3 regions of the Pseudomonas sp. TS_SC_3 genome follow, and region 3 is predicted to be linked to each of the others. Evidence: riboswitches for the same ligand, from Rfam matches in the RefSeq annotation. Region 3 holds a riboswitch; each other region holds the start of a gene.
What was found. Region 3 has a riboswitch for cobalamin ahead of AC0J6G_RS13270 (energy-coupling factor ABC transporter permease). Riboswitches for the same ligand answer to the same signal wherever they lie in the genome.
Positions count from the first base shown of each region.

Region 1: linked by a shared signal. The riboswitch ahead of AC0J6G_RS00495 (TonB-dependent receptor) and the one ahead of AC0J6G_RS13270 (energy-coupling factor ABC transporter permease) in region 3 are both predicted to bind cobalamin.
Region 2: linked by a shared signal. The riboswitch ahead of cobG (precorrin-3B synthase) and the one ahead of AC0J6G_RS13270 (energy-coupling factor ABC transporter permease) in region 3 are both predicted to bind cobalamin.

Region 1 covers NZ_CM149586.1:81,264-88,348, forward strand. Annotated here, with positions in the region: gene AC0J6G_RS00495 (TonB-dependent receptor) at 1-1,429, opposite strand, end outside; cobalamin riboswitch at 1,532-1,748, opposite strand; gene dxs (1-deoxy-D-xylulose-5-phosphate synthase) at 1,815-3,710, opposite strand; gene AC0J6G_RS00505 (carboxyl transferase domain-containing protein) at 3,867-7,085, opposite strand, start outside.
Region 2 covers NZ_CM149586.1:3,477,046-3,484,130, forward strand. Annotated here, with positions in the region: gene AC0J6G_RS16350 (sensor histidine kinase) at 1-1,070, opposite strand, end outside; gene AC0J6G_RS16355 ((2Fe-2S) ferredoxin domain-containing protein) at 1,145-1,861, opposite strand; gene AC0J6G_RS16360 (cobalt-precorrin-6A reductase) at 2,021-2,740, opposite strand; gene cbiE (precorrin-6y C5,15-methyltransferase (decarboxylating) subunit CbiE) at 2,737-3,939, opposite strand; cobalamin riboswitch at 3,998-4,198, shown strand; gene cobG (precorrin-3B synthase) at 4,294-5,637, shown strand; gene AC0J6G_RS16375 (precorrin-8X methylmutase) at 5,630-6,256, shown strand; gene AC0J6G_RS16380 (precorrin-2 C(20)-methyltransferase) at 6,253-7,005, shown strand.
Region 3 covers NZ_CM149586.1:2,759,402-2,766,486, reverse strand. Annotated here, with positions in the region: gene AC0J6G_RS13275 (acyl-CoA dehydrogenase family protein) at 1-1,267, shown strand, start outside; cobalamin riboswitch at 1,365-1,572, shown strand; gene AC0J6G_RS13270 (energy-coupling factor ABC transporter permease) at 1,628-2,308, shown strand; gene amn (AMP nucleosidase) at 2,607-4,079, shown strand; gene ahr (NADPH-dependent aldehyde reductase Ahr) at 4,142-5,176, opposite strand; gene AC0J6G_RS13255 (pseudouridine synthase) at 5,382-5,951, shown strand; gene AC0J6G_RS13250 (globin) at 5,952-6,344, opposite strand; gene AC0J6G_RS13245 (DUF2788 domain-containing protein) at 6,415-6,618, opposite strand; gene AC0J6G_RS13240 (Lrp/AsnC family transcriptional regulator) at 6,798-7,085, opposite strand, start outside.

The DNA.
Region 1 (7,085 bases), 1.4 Mb from region 3:
TGGCCTGAGAGTCGTACATCAGCTCGTCTTCCAGATCGAGGCGATACAGGCTGGCCTGATAGCGCTGCCTGCTGTCTTGCCATTCGGCTCCGGCTTCCCAGGACAAACCGGTCTGCGGCTTGAGGTAATCGATGCCCGGGAGTACATAGCCGTTTTCATCGACGTTGGCCCAGCGCAGAACGTCTTCACGCTTGATAAACAAGCGCGTGTGCTCGGCCGCCTGCCAGCTGAGGCCAAGGCTACTGCTGCCCTGGTTATCGGTATGCGACTTGCCCGAGCCGCGCTTGCGATCTTCGGCTTGGCTCTCACGGTAGCCTGCACTGAGGCTGAGGCTGCTGCTCAGCGGCTGTACCCACTGGCCGTACCAATCGCGTTGGGTTTGGCGGAACTCGGTGCTGGTCAGGCTATTTTCATAGTCGTTATTGATATGGTCATGGCCCAGCAGCCACTCACTGCGGCCGAGGACGCTGTCGAGGTGCCCTGAGAAGCGTGGGCTAATGCTTCCCACCCGAGTAGCCTGGCGGTAGCGGCTGCCCCAGGATGAGCCAACGCCATCCTGATCGCTATGGCTGTAATCGAGGTTGGCGTTAAGGTTATCGTGTAGCTGCTGTTGCAGTGCGATACGGTGCAGCTGGGTCTTGCTGTCAAACCAGTCGCTTGAGGTGCTTTGCTTACGGTCGACGTGGCGCTGGCTTTTGTTGATGCTGCCGGGGTAGAGCAACTCATCGTCTACCGTCTGGTATTCGTAGAGGGCATGGCCGCTGTCGTGGTCATAGCGCAAGCGGGCGAAAGCGTTACTGTAGCTGGCGTTGTTATGGTCGCGGTAATTGTCGGCGGTGCGCGACTCACCACTGAGAAAGGTGGAGAAACCACCGCCTAATACCTGCGATAGATGGCCGCGGAGGGCTTCTAGGTCATGGCTGCCGCGGCTGGTCTCAATATAGGCTTCGCTGGCTTTGGGTTGGCGAGTGATGATGTTGATAACTCCGCCCACGGCCTGGTCGCCATACAGCACGCTGCCCGCGCCACGGATAATTTCAATTCGCTCGATATTGCTCAGCGGTACGCTGCTCAAGTCTGCTCCAGCGAGTGCGGGCTGATTTAGGCGCCGACCGTCGACAAGGATTAGGGTGTTATTCACCGCGTTTTCACCAAAACCGCGCAGGCTGAAAGTGGCTCGGCTGCCATCTCCGATCACGTCGCGTACTTGCAATCCAGCCTCACCACGCAAAACGTCGACCAGCGAGCTGGCTGCGCTTGCCTCGATTTTTTCACGATCAATTACTCGCACGCTAGCGGGGGCAGGGGTTTGCAATGGAGTGGCGCGGGTGATCACCAGCGGCGGTAATTCATAGCTGCTGGTATCAGTGGCAGCCGAGGCAAAACTCGGCGTAAGTGCCAAAGCCAGAGCAAGACGGGACAATTTCATTTAAACAATCCTCAAAAGGTCGGAAGACTTTTGAGGAGGGCAGGTGCAAGAACGGGCGCACGCAAGGGCAGCCTGAGCTTGACGGTGATGCCCTCCGCAGCACCAGTCACATCCGCTAAGGCCGGTCTCCGGGCTCTCGACATGTGCAGCCTCGCCTTCCCGGCTTACGCCAGTGGCTTTCAGAGGTTGCATGCAGATTGACTCTGCGGTCGATTACCGTTGCGGGGGCAGCGCCGGGATGGCTCTTAATGAGCGCACCGGCTTCCCGTTTAACGCCGCTTTACGGATAAAGAGGCGCACCTTGGCGGAAGTAAAACGCCGCGCACCTTAATGCGCGGGGGGATGAACTACAAGCAAGCGATGTTCAGCGCTGGATGAGCGGTACTCATGCAGGGCGAGTGGCGAGCCGGGCGCGTATGGCCGCTTCGATACCGGCGGCGTCCAGCCCGCATTCAGCGAGCATCTGCGTGGGCTTGGCGTGCTCAACGTAATAATCAGGCAGGCCCAGGTGCAGCAGCGGTTTGAGGATGTTCTCGCGGGCGAGGAACTCGCTGACCGCACTGCCGGCGCCGCCCATCACGCTGTTCTCTTCGATGCTGACCAGCAAGTCGTGGCTGGCGGCCAGTTCACGTACCAGAGCTTCATCCAGCGGTTTGACGAAACGCATGTCGACCACGGTGGCGTTGAGCGCTTCGCCGACCTTGAGCGCTTCGCTCAGTTGTACGCCGAACACCAGCAGGGCAACTGTCTGGCCCTGGCGGCGGCGGATGCCTTGGCCAATTTCCAGCGGCTCCAGGCCAGGCTCGATGGCAGCATTGGGGCCTGTGCCGCGCGGGTAGCGCACGGCGGCCGGGCCATTGTAGAGGTGGCCGGTGGTGAGCATACGGCGCAGTTCGTTTTCGTCACTCGGCGTCATTACCAACATGCCGGGGATGCAGCGCAGGTAGGAAATATCAAAGCTGCCGGCGTGGGTCGGGCCGTCTTCGCCAACCAAGCCGGCGCGGTCGATGGCGAACAGCACGTCAAGGTGCTGCACGGCTACATCGTGGATCAGCTGGTCATAGGCGCGCTGGAGGAAAGTCGAATAAATCGCCACCACCGGCTTAACCCCATCACAGGCCATGCCGGCGGCCAGGGTCACGGCGTGCTGCTCGGCGATGGCCACATCGAAATAGCGCTCGGGGTAACGTTCGCTAAAGGCCACCAGGTCCGAGCCTTCTTTCATCGCCGGGGTAATACCGACCAGGCGCGGGTCTTGCGCGGCCATGTCGCACAGCCATTGGCCGAAGACGCTGGAGTATTTCGGGCCGCTTGGCTGCTTGGCCACGGGCGGCGCGTTGATGGGCTCCAGCTTGGTGATCGCGTGATAGCCAATCGGGTCGGCCTCGGCCGGGGCGAAGCCCTTACCCTTTTTGGTGACGACGTGCAGGAACTGCGGGCCCTCGAGGTCACGCATATTGCGCAGGGTGGCAAGCAGGCTGGGCAGGTCATGGCCGTCGATTGGGCCGATGTAGTTCCAGCCGAGCTCCTCAAATAGAGTGCCGGAGACCAGCATGCCCTTGGCATGTTCTTCAGTTTTACGTGCAATTTCCCAGGCACCGGGCAGCTTGGACAGCACTTTTTTACTGCCTTCACGCATGTTGGCATAGGTGCGGCTGGAGAGGATCTTCGCCAGGTAGGTGGACAGACCGCCGACATTTTTTGAGATCGACATGTCGTTGTCGTTGAGCACCACCAGCATATTGGCTTTGACGTCACTGGCGTGATTGAGCGCCTCAAAGGCCATGCCGGCTGTCAGCGCGCCGTCGCCGATCACTGCCACCGATTTGCGCTTGCTGCCCTGCATACGCGCCGCAATGGCCATGCCCAGTGCTGCACTGATGCTGGTGCTGGAGTGGCCGACGCCAAAGGTGTCGTACTCGCTCTCGCTGCGGCGGGGGAAGGCGGCGATACCATCTTTTTGGCGCAGGCTGCCCATTTGCTCGCGGCGACCGGTGAGAATCTTATGGGGGTAAGCCTGATGGCCGACATCCCACACCAGGCGATCATCCGGGGTGTCGAAGACGTAGTGCAGCGCGACGGTCAGCTCAATCACGCCGAGGCCTGCGCCGAAGTGCCCGCCGGTCTGCCCGACCGTATACAGCAGGTACTGGCGCAGTTCGTCGGCCAGGGTTTCCAGCTCGGTTTCGCCCAGGCGACGCAGTTCATCCGGCGTATTGGCGCGGTCTAGAAGTGGCGTCAGCGGGCGCTCACGGGGAATCTCGTGGAAGGTCGTCGGCATCGGGCAGATCGTTATGGGAGCAAAAGATGCGGCAGTTTACCCGAAGCGCCGGAAACTGCCCAAACATGCTTCGGCTCAGCGCACCTGTAGCCCGGATCTAATCCGGAAAGTCTCATTCAATGTGGCCCCGCGTGCACCCGCGCGACGACCACTGGGCTACCAGGTATCGATTGAGCGCTTTTTACCTTCACGCGCTGCCGGCCTGGGTGTGGCATTCAGCCCGCGTAGCAGCCAGGCGCGGGTTTCCAGCGGGTCGATCACGGCATCAATCTCGAGAAAGCTGGCCATATTGATGCCCTTGCCATTCTGGTAAGCCTTGGCCACCAGCTTGTCGAACAGCTGCTGGCGCGCGGCGGGCTCTTCCCCGGCGGCCAGCTCCTTGGCAAAACCCAGGCGCACCGCACCTTCCAAGCCCATGGCGCCAAACTCGGCGCTGGGCCAGGCGATGGTAAACAGCGGCGAGTGGAAGCTACCGGCGGCCATGGCCTGGGCGCCGAGGCCGTAACCCTTGCGCAGCACCACGGTAAAGAACGGCACCGTCAGGCTGGCGGCCGCGACAAACATGCGCGAGACATGGCGCACCGTGGCCTGTTGCTCCGCCTGCGGGCCGACCATAAAGCCAGGGGTGTCGCACAGCGACAGCAGCGGAATATCAAAGGCGTCGCACAGTTGCATAAAGCGCGCAGCCTTGTCGCCGGCCACCGCATCGATGGCCCCGCCGAGGTGCGCGGGGTTATTGGCGAGCAAGCCGAACGGTTTGCCTTCGATGCGGATAAAGGTGGTGATCAAGCCAGGCGCGAACTGGCGGCGCAGTTCCAGCATCGAATCCGTGTCGGCGAGGGTGGCGATCACCTGGCGGATGTCATACACGCGCAGGCGGTTTTCTGGGATTAAGTGGCGCAGCTCGCGCTGATCCGCGCAGTTCCACTCGCTGAGCGCGCCCTGGAAGTAGCTCAGGTACTGCTTGGCCACGCGCACGGCCTCGGCTTCATCGCTCACCAACACATCGATTACGCCATTAGGCCCTTGCACATTGACTGGGCCGACCTGCTCGGGGGTAAAGCTGCCCAGCCCACCGCCTTCGATCATCGCCGGGCCGGCCATGCCGATGGTCGCGTTGTTGGTGGCGATAATCACATCGCAGCAGCCGAGCAGCGCGGCGTTGCCGGCAAAGCAGCGGCCGGAGACGATCCCGACGGTTGGCACCAGCCCGGAGAGCCGCGCCATACCGACAAAGGTGTGGCAATCCAGCCCGGCCACACCGACAAAATCGGTATCGCCCGGTCGGCCGCCGCCACCTTCGGCAAATAGCACCAGCGGCAAGCGCCACTGCGCGGCGAGGCCGAGCATGCGGTCGGTCTTTTTGTGGTTCATCACGCCCTGGGTGCCGGCGAATACCGTGTAGTCGTAGGCGATGGCCATGCAGCGCGCGGCCTGGCTACCGAACGCCGCAGCGTTAATTGTGCCGGTGCCGGCCACCAGGCCATCGGCCGGGCTCTGTTCGATTAGCTCTTCCAGTGAGCGGCGACGCCGTTGCGCGGCGAGGGCGAGCGCGCCGTATTCGTTGAAACTGCCGTCATCGAGCAGGTCCGCCAGGTTCTCACGCACCGTGCGCTGACCAGTTTTGCGCCGTTTGGCCACGGCCTGAGGGCGGCGCTCGTCGCGGGTCACGGCGTGACGTTCGAGTGCTTCGGCCAGGTCCGCGCGGATATGATCGAGGTCCAGGCTGTGTTCGTTCTGACTGGCGGCGGCGTCGACCTCGGCGGGTTCGATAAACAGCAGCGGCTGGCCTGCATTGAGTGCGCTGCCGACCTGCACGGCCAGTTGACGGACGATGCCGCTGTGGCTGGCGCTGATCACAAACTCCATTTTCATCGCCTCCAGCACGGCGATGCTCTGGCCGACGGCCACCGCAACGCCTTCGGCCACTGCCAGGCTGACCACCACGCCGGTGCTGTGGGTCAGCAGTGGCAGGCAGCCTGGCGGCGCATCCGGTATCTGCTCGGCGCTTTGGCTGGTCGCCTGCGTACCGGTAAAGAAGTGATGCGGGTGGGCCTGGGTTTGCGCTGCCAAGAGTTCACTTAGCTGGCTTTCGACAAAACGCGTGGTCAACTGGTAACTCGCCACCTGGGGTAGACGCAGCAGGTTTTGCAGCAGGTGCAGGTTGCTAGCCACGCCCTCTAAGCGGAATTCGCACAGTGCGCGGTAGGCGCGGCGCAGGGCGCTGGGGTAATCCGGTGCATGGGCAATCAGTTTGGCCAGCAGCGAGTCATAGCTGGGGCTGACCGAATAGCCGGCGTAACCGTAGCCATCCACGCGCAGGCCGGGGCCGCTGGGTGGTTGGTAGGCCGTTAGGGTGCCGGCGGCCGGGCGGGTGCTGCCATCTGCGCCCATGCTTTCCAGATTGATCCGCAGTTGCACCGCGCAGCCATTGAGCGGCGGCGGTTGCAGCAGGCCTAGGTTGGCCAGGGTGTGGCCGGCGGCGAGCTTGAGCTGGGTGTGCAGCAGGTCGACGCCGGCGACCTGTTCGGTGACGGTGTGTTCGACCTGAATGCGCGGGTTGGCCTCCATAAAGTAAAAGCGCTCGGGCCGCTCGGCATCCAGCAGAAACTCAAAGGTACCCACGCCCTGGTACTGCGCTGCGCCGGCCAGCTTGAGCGCAGCGGCGATCATGCGTTCACGGGTGGCGGACGGCAGGTCTGGACTGGGGGCGATTTCCACCAGTTTCTGCTGACGACGCTGCAGGCTGCAGTCGCGCTCCCATAGATGGCTGATCGCGCCCGTGCTGTCGCCCAATACCTGAATCTCGATATGCCGGGCGCTGCGCACCAGTTGTTCGATATACAGCGCGTTATTGCCGAAGGCGCTGTAGGCCTCGGACTGGCAGCGGGCAAAGGCCTCGTCCAGCGCGGCGGCGCTAAATACCGGGCGCATGCCACGCCCACCGCCGCCGGCCAGGGCTTTGAGCATGACTGCGCCGTGCTCGGCGAGAAAACCATGGGCTTCATCCAGACGGATCGGCCGATTGATCCCGGCCACCAGCGGCACATCGCAGCGCTCGGCCAGTTCGCGGGCGGCGGCCTTGTCGCCAAACAGCTGCAACACCTCAGCACTGGGACCGACAAAACACAGCCCGGCGGCCTGACAGCGGCGGGCGAACTCGGCGTTTTCGGCGAGAAAGCCGTAGCCGGGGTGGACGGCATCGCAGCCCTGATCCTGGGCGATGGCAATCAGCTGATCCATATCCAGATAGGCCGGCACGCCGCGCCCCTTCAGCGCCACCGCGCTATCGGCCTGGCGCACATGCAGCGAGGCGCCATCGTCCTCGGCGTACACCGCCACCGAGCGGATACCCAGCTCACTGGCGGCGCGGGC
Region 2 (7,085 bases), 720 kb from region 3:
TGCACCAGGCCTTCCTGAGCCTCGCGCAGTTCGGCGGTACGCAGCGCCACCTCACGTTCCAGACGTTCACGAATACCGGCCTGCAGACGCTGAGTCTTGCGCCGCTGGGCCAGGTAGAGCAGCAGAAACGCCAGGGTCATCCACACCCCGGCGGCGGCCAGGCGATAGCTGCGCACGCTGTCGACCAGGGTTTTCGGCTCGTGTAGCAAATGCAGGGTCCAGCCTTCGTCACCCAGAGCCTGGCGCTGCCAGAGGTAGTCACGCGGGCCATCCGGGCCATCGACCCGGCGCCACTGGCTGTCGCTGTCGATCTGCCGGCGCAGCATGCTGGCCAGCGGTTGTAGCGCCTGTTCGGCGTACTTGCGCACCTCCACCAGCTCGGCGCGCGCCTGCTCGCTCAGGCTGTCGAGGGCGAGAAAGCGCCAGGCCGGACGGTTGCTGAGGATCACCACCGAGTAGCTGTCGGCCACCAGCAGCACGCCGGGCTGGCTGGCCCATTCGCGCTGCAGCTCTTCCAGCTCCAGCTTGACCACCAGCACGCCGAGCACCGCGCCGTTTTCATCGCGCACCGCATGGGAAAGGAAATAACCGGGGATGCCGGTGGTCACGCCCACCGCAAAATAGCGCCCGGAGGACTGGCGCACAGCATCCTGAAAATACGGGCGGAAGGCGTAGTTGTTGCCGACAAAACTGCTCCAGTCGCGCCAGTTACTCGCCACCAGGGTTTCGCCTTGGTCGTTGAGCAGATACAGCACGTTGGAGCCGGCAGCAGTATTGAGCTGCTCTAGGCGTTCATTGAGTTTGCTGCGCAGCAGGCTGTCCGTCGGCGCACGCAGCAGCGACTTGATATCGCTGTCCAGCGCCAGCACCTCGGGTACCGAGCGGAAGCGTTCGACCAGGGTGTGGATCGACTGCGCATACAGCTGCAACTGCCCGCGCGCCTCCAGGCTGCGCTCATGCCAGGCGCGCTGCTCGGCATACCGCCCGGCCAGCCAGATGCTCGCCAGCAGGCCGAGCAGAATCAGCAGGACGATCAGGGCAACGCGGTAACGCAGCAGAAAGGCAGACATGCGCGGCTCGCAACGGGGCGGAGCCGGCATGGTAAGACAAAAGCTCACCGCTGCCTGCCCGAACGGTTGCCGCGCTAGCGGCGGGTCATCAGCAACTCGGGTACTTCGCGGCCTTCGACGAATTGCTCCTGCACCAGTTGGCGCACGTCCGCCTCGCTGCGAATCTGGTACCAGCTGCCAGCGGGATAAACGCTCAGGCTCGGGCCCTGATCGCAGGGGAACTGGCACTGGGTGCGGGTGATATGCACCCCGCCCGCGCACTCCAGCTTGCCAGCGGCCTTGAGCTGCTCGCGCAGGCTTTTCCACAGCGGCAAGGCGCCGCGCCGGGTGCAACGCGGGCCGTTGCACAGCAGCACACGGTAGTGGTGCGGCGGGATCTGCGACCAGGCATGGCGCACCGGCAGCTCGGCCACACCGACGCAGGGCAGGTGCAGCTCGGGGCGCTCGATCAGCGCGCAAGCGACCTCCACCGGTAAACCTTCGGCCTGGCCAATCGCGCTGGCAACAAACAGCTGCTCGGGGTTGGCCTGCTGGCAAAGTTCACTGCGCAGCCAATCGAGGTGTGGGCTGCTGCTTTGCGGCTCCAGATCGATCACCAGCAACGGCCGCTCGCCCTCGGCCACGCGCAGCCAGAGCGGCGCATAGCCTGCGCTGGTGTCGACGATATCGGCCAGCGCTGCTTCGCCGCGCAGCTCAACCAGACGACGGCGCAGCAGCTCAGCAAACGAGCCCTCGGCCAGATCGGGGCCGACAAACAAAATGCGAGCGTAGGGCGAAACGGGCGTGGTCATGGCGGCCTCCAAAGCGGGGCGGCAGTCTAACAGGGGATTTTTCGCATTTGGCACGTAGGGTGGATCGGGGCGCGCAGCTGACGCTTCACCCATCCACCGACTGCGAGGGTGGATGAAAACAGCGTCATCCACCCTACCTGGCTCGGCGGCCAATTCGCGCTACAACTGCAGCGCCTCAGTCAGCGCCTCGAGGCTGAGAAACTCGCGCTCCACACTCGGCAAACTCGGCCGACGCAGCAACAGCACTGGTAACCCCAGCTCCCGTGCCACCTGCAATTTCGGCTCGGTGGACTGGCTCCCGCTGTTCTTGCTGATCAGCACATCGGTGCCCAGGCGGGCGAATAACGCGCGTTCCTCGTCCAGCGCGAACGGCCCGCGCGCACCGATAATCTCCGCACGCGGCACGCCTTGCTGGGCCGTCAGGCAGCGCACGGTCCAGTGCTGATGCAGGGGTATCTCGTGCAGGTGTTCCAGCGGCTCGCGGCCCAGGGTAAACAGCGGACGGCGGAAATCCTTCAGGGCTTCGACCAAACCGGCCCAGTTATCCACTTCACGCCAGTCATCACCCTCGCCGGCCTGCCAGCCGGGGCGGCGCAGCGCCCAGCAGGCAATCCCGCTCAGCTCGGCGGCGCGGGCGGCATTGGCGCTGATCTGCGCGGCATAGGGGTGGGTCAGGTCGAGCAGCAGTTCGACGCCCTGTTCGCGGATATACCCCGCCAATCCTTCGGCCCCGCCAAAGCCGCCAACGCGCACCTGACAGGGCAAGTCATCCGGCACCCGGCCCAACCCGGCCAGGCTGTAGATGCTTTCAGGGCCAAGGCGGCGCGCCAGACGCAAGGCCTCGGTGGTGCCGCCGAGCAGCAAGATGCGCGGGCTCATGGCTTGCGGACCTCCAGCAGGGTGATCGGCAAGGCGCTGCGCCAGGTGTCGAAACCGCCCAGCGGCTGCACCTGGGCCACGCTGATGCGGGTCAGCTCGCCACCCACCTGCTCGCGCCAGGCCACCAGCGCCGCTTCGCTTTGCAGGGTCACCGCATTGGCCACCAGACGACCGCCCGGTTTCAGGCTGGTCCAGCACTGCTCCAGCACGCCAGGGATGGTCACCCCGCCGCCGATAAAAATCGCATCCGGCGCGGCCAATCCGCTCAATGCCTCGGGCGCACGGCCGGCGATCAGTTGCAGACCCGGCACGCCGAGGGCATCGCGGTTGTACTGAATATGCGCCTGACGACCGGCATCGGCCTCAATGGCCAGCGCCCGACAACTAGGGTGCGCGCGCATCCATTCGATGCCGATGGAACCGCAGCCGGCACCAACATCCCAGAGCAGCTCACCGGGCTGCGGCGCCAGACGCGCCAGGGTGATGGCGCGCACATCGCGCTTGGTCAGTTGGCCGTCGTGCCGATACAGGTCGTCGCGCAACCCCGGCGTCAGCGGCAGTAGGCGTGCATCGGCGCCCGCCACGCAGTCGATGGCCAGCAGATTGAGATCGGCAGCGCGCGGCACGGCCCAGTCGCTGGCCAGACCATCGATGCGCCGTTCCTGATCGCCGCCCAAATGTTCCAAAACGGTCAAACGGCTGGGACCAAAACCGCGTTCACGCAGCAGCTCGGCCACCGCCGCCGGACTGTCACCGTCATTACTCAACAGCAGCAGCCGCGCGCCGGGGAAAATCTGCGCCTGCAGCGCCGCCAACGGCCGCGCCACAAGCGACAGCACCGTCACGTCCTGCAGTGGCCAACCCAGGCGAGCAACAGCCAGTGAGACGGATGAGGGCGAAGAGAACACCTGCAATTCCTCTGCCGGCAGCTGCCGCGCCAGGCTCGCGCCCACGCCATAGAACAGCGGGTCGCCGCTGGCCAGCACGCACACCGGCATCCCGCGCCGCGCCATTACCGGCTCCAGGCTAAAGGGGCTGGGCCAGCGTTCGTGCTGCCCTGGCAGATCGCTAGGCAACAGCGCCAGCTGCCGTGGGCTGCCAACAATCCACTGCGCCTCGCCCAGCGCCTGGCGCGCTGCCTCACCCAGCCCGGCGTAACCGTCTTCACCAATGCCCACCAGGGTTAACCAGGCCGTCATACCCACTCCTCTGCCCCCGCCCGACAAGCTAGGGTGTCAGCGCATCAAACAAAGCGGGCATAATACAGGCTTCGTCGGTGCCCACCGCCATGGTGCGAGGGGCCTAAGAGGGAATCCGGAGCGATCCGCTGATCGTGACCGAGCTGCCCCCGCAACTGTAAACAGCGAGTCTGCCGCCACTGCGCCACTGGGAAACCGGGAAGGCCGCGCCAGATGATGACCTGTCAGCCAGGAGACCTGCCGACGACGCTAGTCGCGAGTGCCAACATCGGGCGGGGTGTACCGATGCCATGAAATCCCCTGTGGGCGGGTTTCGCTGGTTCGGTCGCCGCGTCTTTGTTGCTGGTGAACCGTTTGCGCGACCGTCTAACCTCCGCCGACCTGCCCGACCCACGCCCTAGTGCGTGCCCCGGCCTGCTGCGTATCGTTCAGGCGTTGGACGGCGGCATCTGCCGGGTCAAGCTGGCCGGCGGCGTACTCAGCAGCCAACAGGCACGCGCCATCGCCGAGGCTGCCGAGCGCTGCGCCAGCGGCGTGCTGGAGCTGACCAACCGCAGCAATCTGCAAATTCGTGGCGTGTTGCCAGGCCAGCAGGCCGATCTGATCGAGCGCCTGCTCGCCGCCGAGCTTGGCCCCAGCAACCCCGCGGCTGATGACGTGCGCAACCTGCTGCTCAGCCCCGCCGCCGGCCTCGATCCGCAGGCCCTGCTCGACACCCGCCCACTGGCCGCCGCGTTGCTTGAGCTGCTGCAGAACACCCCGGCGCTGCATGGGCTGTCGGCCAAGTTCGCCCTGCAGCTGGACGGCGGCGAAGCCTTGGCGATGCTCGAACACCCCCACGATATCTGGCTTAGCGCCCTGCCCGGCTCGCCGGCTCGCTTGGCCTTTGGCCTGGCTGGCTGCCCCGGTGATCAGCCGCTGGGCGTGGTCAACGTTGAGCAAATCGTGCCGCTGGTGGAACAACTGCTCAGGCTGTTTATCGAACTGGCCGGCAACGCACACAGCCGTATGCGCCAACTGCTTAGCGTGATTCCAGCTAGCCAACTGCTGCAACAACTGCAAACGCGCCTGCCCTTTGCCGTACAAGCGGCGCCAGCCGATTGGCAACGCTCGCCGGTCAGCGAGCACGCGCCGATAGGTATTTATCCACAGCAGCAAAGCGGCCTGTGCATGGTTGCCGCCGCCGCGCGCCTGGGCCGGATCGACGCCGCGCAACTCAAAGCACTGGCCGAGCTGGCTGAGCACCATGGCGATGCCAGCCTGCGCCTGACGCCCTGGCAGGGCCTGTTGCTGCCGAATATCCCCAAGCCATCGGCAGACAACCTGCTGCACAAACTGGCCGAACTCGGCCTGCTGATCGATGCGCAGGAACCACTTAGCAATCTGATCGCCTGCACCGGCTCAGCCGCCTGCGCCAAGGGCCTGGCCGACAGCAAAGCCGACGCCTTGTTGCTCGCCAAGCACCTGCGCGCCAACACAGCGCGGCCGCAAGTACATCTAAGTGCCTGCCCGCGCTCCTGCGCCGCCGCGCATACCGCGCCTTTTACCCTGCTGGCCAGCAGCGCCGGGCATTACCAGCTCTACCAACGCACGCCACAGCAGCCGGGTTTCGGCCAGCTATTGGCCGACGCCATAACGATCGACGAGGCAGGCGACTGGTTCGCCACCCACTGCGCAACAGGAAACAACGATGCTTGAGTACATCCGCGACGGCCAGGAAATCTACCGCCAGTCCTTCGCCACCATCCGCGCCGAGGCTGACCTCAGTGCCATTCCGGCTGATCTGGAAAAGCTCGCCGTGCGGGTTATCCACGCCTGCGGCATGGTCGATGTGGTGCAGGACCTGCGCTTCTCCCCAGGCGCCGGCGCTGCCGGCCGCGCCGCATTGGCCAAGGGCGCGGCGATTCTCTGCGATGCGCGGATGGTCGCCGAAGGCATCACCCGCCCGCGCCTGGCCGCCAACAACCCGGTGATCTGCACCCTGCATAACGACGGCGTGATTGAGCAGGCCCGCGTCCTGGGCAATACCCGTTCGGCAGTCGCATTGGAACATTGGCGCAAGCATCTGCAAGGCAGCGTGGTGGTGATCGGCAACGCCCCCACCGCACTGTTTTACCTGCTGGAAATGCTCGACGCCGGCGCACCGAAACCGGCGCTGATTATCGGCATGCCGGTGGGCTTTATCGGCGCGGCGGAATCCAAGGACGCCCTCGCTGCCGACAGCCGTGGCGTGCCCTATGTGATCGTGCGCGGCCGCCGTGGCGGTAGCGCCATGGCGGTGGCAGCGGTCAACGCCCTGGCCACGGAGGTGGAGTGATGAGCGTGCAAAAAGGCCGTCTACTCGGCATCGGCGTCGGCCCCGGCGACCCGGAGCTGATCACTCTCAAAGCCCTGCGTTTGCTGCAGTCGGCAGCGGTGGTCGGCTACTTTGTGGCCAAGGCTAAAGCCAACAAAGGTCACGGTGGCAACGCCTTCGGCATTATCGAACAGCACCTCACCGACGCGCAGGTACGCATGCCGCTGGTGTACCCGGTGACCACGGAAAAACTCGCCGCGCCACTCAGCTATGAAGATGTGATCAGCGACTTCTACGACACCTGCGCGGTGCAGATCGCCGCCCGGCTCGACGCCGGCCATGACGTGGCGGTGATCTGCGAAGGCGACCCGTTCTTCTACGGCTCCTATATGTACCTGCACGACCGCCTGGCAGACCGTTACGACGTAGAAGTGGTGCCCGGCGTGTGCTCCATGCTCGGTTGCGCCTCGGTGCTCGGCACCCCGCTGGTGTACCGCAACCAGAGCCTGAGCGTGCTCTCCGGCGTACTCCCCGAAGACGAACTCAAGCAGCGCCTGCACAGCGCCGAAGCCGCCGTGGTGATGAAGCTCGGGCGCAACTTCGAGAAAGTCCGCCGCGTGCTGCAGGAGCTGGGCATCGACCAGCGCGCCCACTACGTCGAACGCGCCACCATGGGCAACCAACGCATCGTCCCACTGGATGAAGTGGAGCCAATGTCTTCGCCGTACTTCTCGATGATCGTCATCCCCGGCGAGAAATGGCGCGGTTAGCAAACTGCAAACAACCCGTGGGAGGGGCTTTAGCCGCGACAGACCCGTAGGGTGGATGGCGCTTCACCCATCCACCAACC
Region 3 (7,085 bases):
CGAAGCCGGCAGCGGTTGCCCGTTGACCATGACCTTCGCCAGCGTGCCCGCGCTCAAGCTGCAGGCCGATGTGGCCGAGAAGTGGCTGCCGAAAATTCTTTCCACCCAGTACGACCCGCGCAATCTGCCGATTGAGCAGAAAACCGGCGCGACCATCGGCATGGCCATGACCGAGAAGCAGGGCGGCACCGATGTGCGCGCCAACACCACCCGTGCCTACCCGGTGGGTTTGGGTGGTCCCGGTCAAGCTTATGAACTGATCGGTCACAAGTGGTTCTGCTCGGCGCCGATGTGCGATGCCTTCCTGACCCTGGCCTACACCACCAAAGGCCTGACCTGCTTTCTGCTGCCACGCCACCGCCCGGACGGCACGCGCAACGAGTTCTATATCCAGAGCCTGAAAAACAAGCTGGGCAACTGGTCGAACGCCTCCAGTGAAGTGGAGTTTCGCGGCGCGCTGGCCTGGATGGTCGGCGAGGAGGGCCGTGGCGTGCCGACCATTATCGAGATGGTCGCGCTGACCCGCTTCGACTGCATGATCGGCTCCAGCGCATTGATGCGTCAGGCCCTGACTCAGGCCGCGCACCACTGCGCCCATCGACAGGTGGGCGGCCGGGTACTCAGCGAACAGCCGCTGATGCAGAACGTACTGGCCGACCTGGCCCTGGAAAGCGAAGCGGCCCTAGCGCTGACCCTGCGCATGGGCAAGGCGCTGGACAACCCGCTTGACGAGCAGGAGGACAAGTTCGCCCGTCTGGTCACCGCCGTAGGCAAATATTGGATCTGCAAACGGGCGCCGGCGATGATCAATGAAGCCGCCGAATGCATGGGTGGCGCCGGGTATGTCGAGGAGACCATCCTGCCGCGTCTGTACCGCGAAGCACCGGTCAACTCGACCTGGGAAGGCTCAGGCAACGTGCAATGCCTGGACGTGCTGCGCGCGCTGTCCAAGGAGCCGGGCGTGCTCGATGCGTTGTTTAGCGAGTTGGGCGACGGTCATGGCGATGCGCGCCTCAAGGCGCATATCGCCAAGCTACAGGCGGATTTCTGCGACACCGCCGATATCCAGTACCGCGCCCGCCAGCTCACCGAAGACGTAGCCCTGGCGCTGCAAGCCAAGCTGCTGCTGGAGGCCGGTAACTCGGTGGTAAGCGACGCCTTTATCGTCAGCCGCCTGGGCGGGCAGGGCGGACGGGTCTACGGCACCTTGCCGCGCGGTATCGATGCCGACGCGCTGGTTGCACGCAGCACGCCGCATTTGATCTAGGGCGTTTGCGTTGCCGACACGGGCTGACGGGCCTGCGTTGCGCTTGAGCCTTGAGCCCGGCCTCTGCGCCGGGCTCTGTCATTTCTCGCTGCTGGCGGGTAAGGTGGCCGCCGATGGTTCCGCAGCGTGTTACGCGAGTGGATGAAAAGGGAACATGGTGGGTACTGCAACCGGTACCGAAGCCATGGCTGCCCCCGCAACTGTAAACGGTGAGCGACGCCCCGATGCCACTGGCCGTAAGGCTGGGAAGGCGGGCGACGCGTCAAACCGTGAGCCAGGAGACCTGCCATCGACGCCGGGCACTGATGCCCAATCCCTCAATCCAGATCATCGCGCGGTGGGCGCGGTACAGGAATCTTTATGCACATCGAACCAGAAGTCGTTACGGGCGCCAAACTCTTCCTCAGTTATGCAACCGCCGCAGGCGCCTTTGGCCTTACCGCCAAGCTTGCCCTTGATAGCATTCGCAGCAACGGCGGTGTCGCTGCCCTGGCGCTGCGCAGCCTGCTCACCACCGCACTGGTGTTCTGCTTCTTCGAGGTCTTTCCGCATCATGCGGTGGGGGTTTCCGAGGTGCACCTGATCCTCGGCTCAACCCTGCTGCTGCTGTTCGGCGCGGGTGCCACGGCGATCGGCCTGGCTGTGGGGTTGTTGTTGCAGGGGCTGCTCTTCGCTCAGTTTGACCTGCCGCAGTACGGCATGAACGTCACCACGCTGTTGGTGCCGCTGTGGGCTATCAGCCTGCTGGCCAAGCGCATCATTGCGCCGGGTACCGCCTATGTGGACCTCTCCTATAAGCAGGCGCTGGCGCTGTCGACGGCCTATCAGGGCGGTATTGTTGCCTGGGTGGCTTTCTGGGCGGTTTATGGCAACGGCTTCTCCAGCGACAACCTGGCGGCCGTGGGCAGTTTCGGCCTGGCCTACATGAGCGTGATTTTGCTTGAACCGCTGGTTGATCTGGGTGTGCTGGCTGCTGCCAAAGCGTTCTCGGCTTATAGCCGTGGCCCGTTGTTCAATGCGCGTCTGCACCAGCCGGCCTAACGAGTCGGCTGCAAGCTGCAGTCGCCCGCTGCGGTTTCTGCAGCGTCCGTCGGGCGCAGGTGGCTAATCCCCTGCGCCCCTTACCTGCTACTGCTGCCAGCCAGCACCTCCCGGCGCGACAGCGCTGTTGTCGCCCTCGCTTTTTAGGCGCTCTCGCCGTTCGGGCATGACGCTGCAAGCGTTGCCTGATCATCCTTCGGCATTGCTCAAATGTCCTGTTTAGACCACGCCGCGCTATCGCCAATGCGGCGGCTCAGGGCAAGATAGGGCCGATTGCGATCAGCCTGGAAGGTGCCTTGTGAATACGTATTCTGATGACTTTGTTGTCGCTAATAGCGCTGAAGAGGCGGTGGATCGTCTGGCCGCATTGCATCTGCACGCAACCAGCGGCTTGAGTGCTGCGCTCAAGCGTTACTTGAAAGAGCGGGTCAAACCCGATGCTGCCGAGCAGAGTCAGTTCCGTTACCCCGAATTACGCCTGACCTACCTGTGTCAGGGCGAAGTGCCAACCACCGTTCGCGCCTACGCCAAAGTGCAAGTGCCAGGCACCTACAGCGTGACCGTCACTCATCCGGCGGCGTTTCGTAAGTACCTGCTGGAGCAGCTGCGCCCACTGATGAACGATTTCACCGTGCGCGTTGAGGTGGGCGTCAGTCAGCAAAATATTCCCTATCCCTACGTGGTCGAGCAGGGCGATGAATTAGCCGGTTCCGGGGTGACGGCAGCGGAACTGGCGCGGGTATTCCCCAGCACCGATCTATCCGCCGCCACTGACGGCATTGCCGACGGTCTGTGCGACTGGGAACACACCGACCCGCTGCCGCTGGCGCTGTTTGACGCCGCGCGGGTGGACTTCTCTTTGCGCCGTCTGGTGCATTACACCGGCAGCGACTGGCGGCATGTGCAGCCCTGGATTCTGCTGACCAACTACCACCGCTACGTTGACCAGTTCATCCGTCACGGCCTGGACATGCTGGTGGGGGAGTCGCGGTTTACCCGCATGGTGCTGCCGGGCAACGTGGTGATTGAGCGCGGCATGGCCGAAGGCGAGATGCAGGCGATCATCGAGAACGTCATCTGGCACCGTTACCAAATGCCGGCCTACCACCTGCAGGCGGATGACGGCCACGGCATTACCTTGGTCAATATCGGCGTCGGCCCGTCCAACGCGAAGAACATCACCGACCACCTGGCCGTGCTGCGCCCGCATTGCTGGCTGATGATCGGCCACTGCGGGGGGCTGCGTCAGTCGCAGACCATTGGCGACTATGTGCTGGCCCACGCCTACATGCGCCGCGACGGTATTCTTGATCGCGTGTTGCCGCCGCATATTCCGCTGCCGGCCCTGGCCGAAGTGCAGCAAGCCTTGCAGGCCGCCGCGCGGCAGGTTACCGGTGAAGACGGTGACGAACTGAGAAAACGCCTGCGCACCGGCACCGTGTTGACCTATGACGACCGCAATTGGGAGCTGCGCTGGGCGCAGGAACGCCCGCTGATTAACCTGTCCCGCGCGGTGGCGGTGGACATGGAAAGCGGCACCATTGCCGCGCAAGGCTATCGCCTGCGGGTGCCCTACGGCACCTTGCTTTGTGTCTCGGATAAGCCGCTGCACAGCGAGATCAAACTCCCCGGCGCGGCGGGTGCATTTTATGAGCGGGCGGTGACCCAGCACCTGCAGATCGGCATCACCGCGCTCGACCTGATGCGCAACCAGCTCAACTCGCTGCATTCACGCAAGCTGCGCAGCTTTGACGAGCCGCCGTTCCGCTAGCGTGGTGTTTTGCATAAAAAAGCCCGAGGTTTATGCCTCGGGCTTTTTTAGTTCAGCTCCGCTTATTTACGCGCATCGAGCACCACGCGGTAGCGCGCTTTACCGCTGCGCAGGTGGTCGATGGCCTCGTTGACGTTGCTCATGGGGAAGTGCTCGACCTGCGGCACGATCTGATGGCGGGCGCAGAATTCGAGCATTTTCGCCATATTCGCCGGTGAGCCGACGGGCGAGCCGGAGAGGCTCTTCTGTTTCGGGATCAGGTTGAACACGTGCACGGGAATGGCGCTCGGCACAATGCCGACAAAATGCAGCCGGCCTTTGCCGCCGAGGGTGCCGATCATGGCTGTCCAGTCGAGGTCCGCGCTGGCGGTTACCAGAAGGAAATCCAGGCTGCCGGCGATCGCTTTCAGTGCCGCGCTGTCGGTGGAGGCCACCACCTTGTGTGCGCCCAAGCGTTTGGCTTCTTCCTGTTTGTTCAACGACGAGGTGAAGGCGGTGACGTCGCAGCCCCAGGCATTGAGAAAGCCCAGCGCCAGGTGGCCAAGGCCGCCGATGCCGACCACGCCGACTTTATCAGTGGGCTTTACGTTGAAATCCAGCAGCGGGCTGAACACCGTGGAGCCGGCGCAAAACAGCGGGCCGACCAATGCTGGGTCGAGGCCGTCCGGCAGCGGGATGGCCCAGGCCCAGTGGCTGCGCAGGCGGTCGGCAAAACCGCCGTTGCTGCCAACAATCGTCGGTTTAACGGTGCCGCACAGTTGGTGTGCGCCTTCCATGCACGAGCTGCAATGCATGCAGCTGCCCTTGTACCAGCCGATGCCCACCCGCTGGCCGAGCTTGAGGCCGCGCGCATGCTCACCCAGGCGCACCACGGTGCCGACCACTTCGTGGCCAGGAATAAACGGGTAGCGGGTCATGCCCCATTCGTTGTCGATCATCGACTGGTCGGAGTGGCAGATGCCGCAGTACTCCACGGCCACTTCAACCTCTTCAGCGCCCAGTGGGCCGGGATCATAGCTATATGCCTCAAGGGCCGCGCCGGGGGCTTTAGCGGCCCAGCCTGTGAACGTATCAACAACGGATGCGGACGAACTCATGATGAGGGCCTCTAGGAAGAAAACAGAACCAAGCCAGCATAGCTGGGTCTGCTTGAGCCATGTGCATGGATAAGTCAGGCTGATAGTTGCACGGTGGCCTCGGTTACACTGCTCGCTTCCCGCTCGCATTGTTGGATTGTTCATGCCCCGCCCGTCACGCCCTGCTGCCCCACGCCGCGTCTCCGATAAGCCTGCTGTGCGCCGAGTGGCCAAGGCGCCGCCGGCTGAGCCGCGTTTGCTGCTGCTGAATAAACCCTTCGACGTGTTGACCCAGTTCAATGACGAACAAGGCCGTGCGACTCTCAAAGACTTTATCGACGTGCCGGGTGTTTATCCGGCCGGGCGCCTGGATCGCGACAGCGAAGGTTTGCTGCTGCTGACCAATGACGGCGGCCTGCAGGCACGCATCGCCGACCCCAAGCACAAGCTGGCGAAAACCTATTGGGTGCAGGTGGAAGGCGAGCCGACTGAGGCGCAGGTGCAGCAGTTGCGTGATGGCGTGCAACTAAATGACGGCCCAACCCTGCCGGCCGAAGCGCGGCTGCTGGATGAGCCGCAGCTGTGGGAGCGCCACCCGCCGGTGCGCTTTCGTAAAAGCATTCCCACCGCCTGGCTGGAACTGGTGATTCGCGAGGGGCGTAATCGTCAGGTGCGGCGCATGACCGCTGCCGTTGGCTTGCCGACCTTGCGCTTGGTGCGCGTGGCCATTGGCCCGTTCAGCCTGGAGGGCTTGCAGCCGGGGCAATGGCGTGAGGTGCCGGCCCGGCTGGATTGATCAGTAGCCGGCCTTGATCACAGCGATGCCTTTGTCCAGCACCTCATTCCATGCGTTGCGGGTTTCGCTGCAGTATTGCGGGTCATGTTCGCCAATGGTCACCAGCAGCGCTTGCTGCCAGAGGTCATAAAGCCCTGGGCGAATGTCCATTGCTGCGCGTGAGTGGCTGCAGCCGAGTGCGCGCAGCTTGGTGTCGGGCAGGCCGCGTGCGTGCATCACCAAGTTGAGAATGCCCTGACGCAAGAGCAACTTCTGCCCGCTCATTTCGGTGTTGACGAACTTCTCACGCACCTCTGACGAGCTGGCGAGGAAGTGTCGGTAAAAGCTGTCGAAAAAGTCCGGGCTGGCGCAGCAGCGCCCGTAGCTTTGCATCACGCGGTCGGTGGCCTTCATGCGTTCTCCAGAAAAAGGCTGTCCGGGCCGCATGGTGATGCGGCCGCGAGTCAAGGAAGTAGGGGGGCGGTTAGACGCCTTCCAGGCCTGCAATGACAAAAGATTTGATGATAAAGCCCAGTACGCCCAGGCCCAGGGCAAGGAACAGGATCATGGTGCCGAAGCGGCCCGCCTTGGACTTTTTCGCCAAGTCCCAGACGATAAACGCCATAAACAGCACCAGGCCGCCAACCAAGACGGTCATCATCAGTTCTTCAAACAGCTCAGTTTCCATCGCAACCTCGTGTGGCAAAAGCGGGCTGTGCCGCCGGCTGGGGCGGGAGGTGGGCGATGCGTTTTTATAGGTTGAGCGCAAGGCTCTTATGGGCGGGTCGCACAAGGCACAGCAATATGCCGGCGATTATACGCCGTTGCTGCTGTGCGCCGCGATGTGCGTTTCGCCGTAAAGCGTGATCAGCCACGCAGGTGCTGCAGCGGCAGCTGCGTGCTGGAAAGAATTTGCTGCAGCACGAAGCTGGAGCGCACGCTGGAAACCCCCTCGATCCGGGTGAGGGTGCCGAGTAGCAGCTTCTGGTAGTGATCCATGTCGGGTACCACCACTTTCAGCTGATAGTCGGCGTCCATCCCAGTGACCAGGCAGCATTCGAGCACTTCCGGGCATTTACGAATTTCGGCCTGGAAATGTTCGAAGCGCTCCGGCGTGTGCCGATCCATGCCGATCAGCACGTAGGCCGAGAGCGT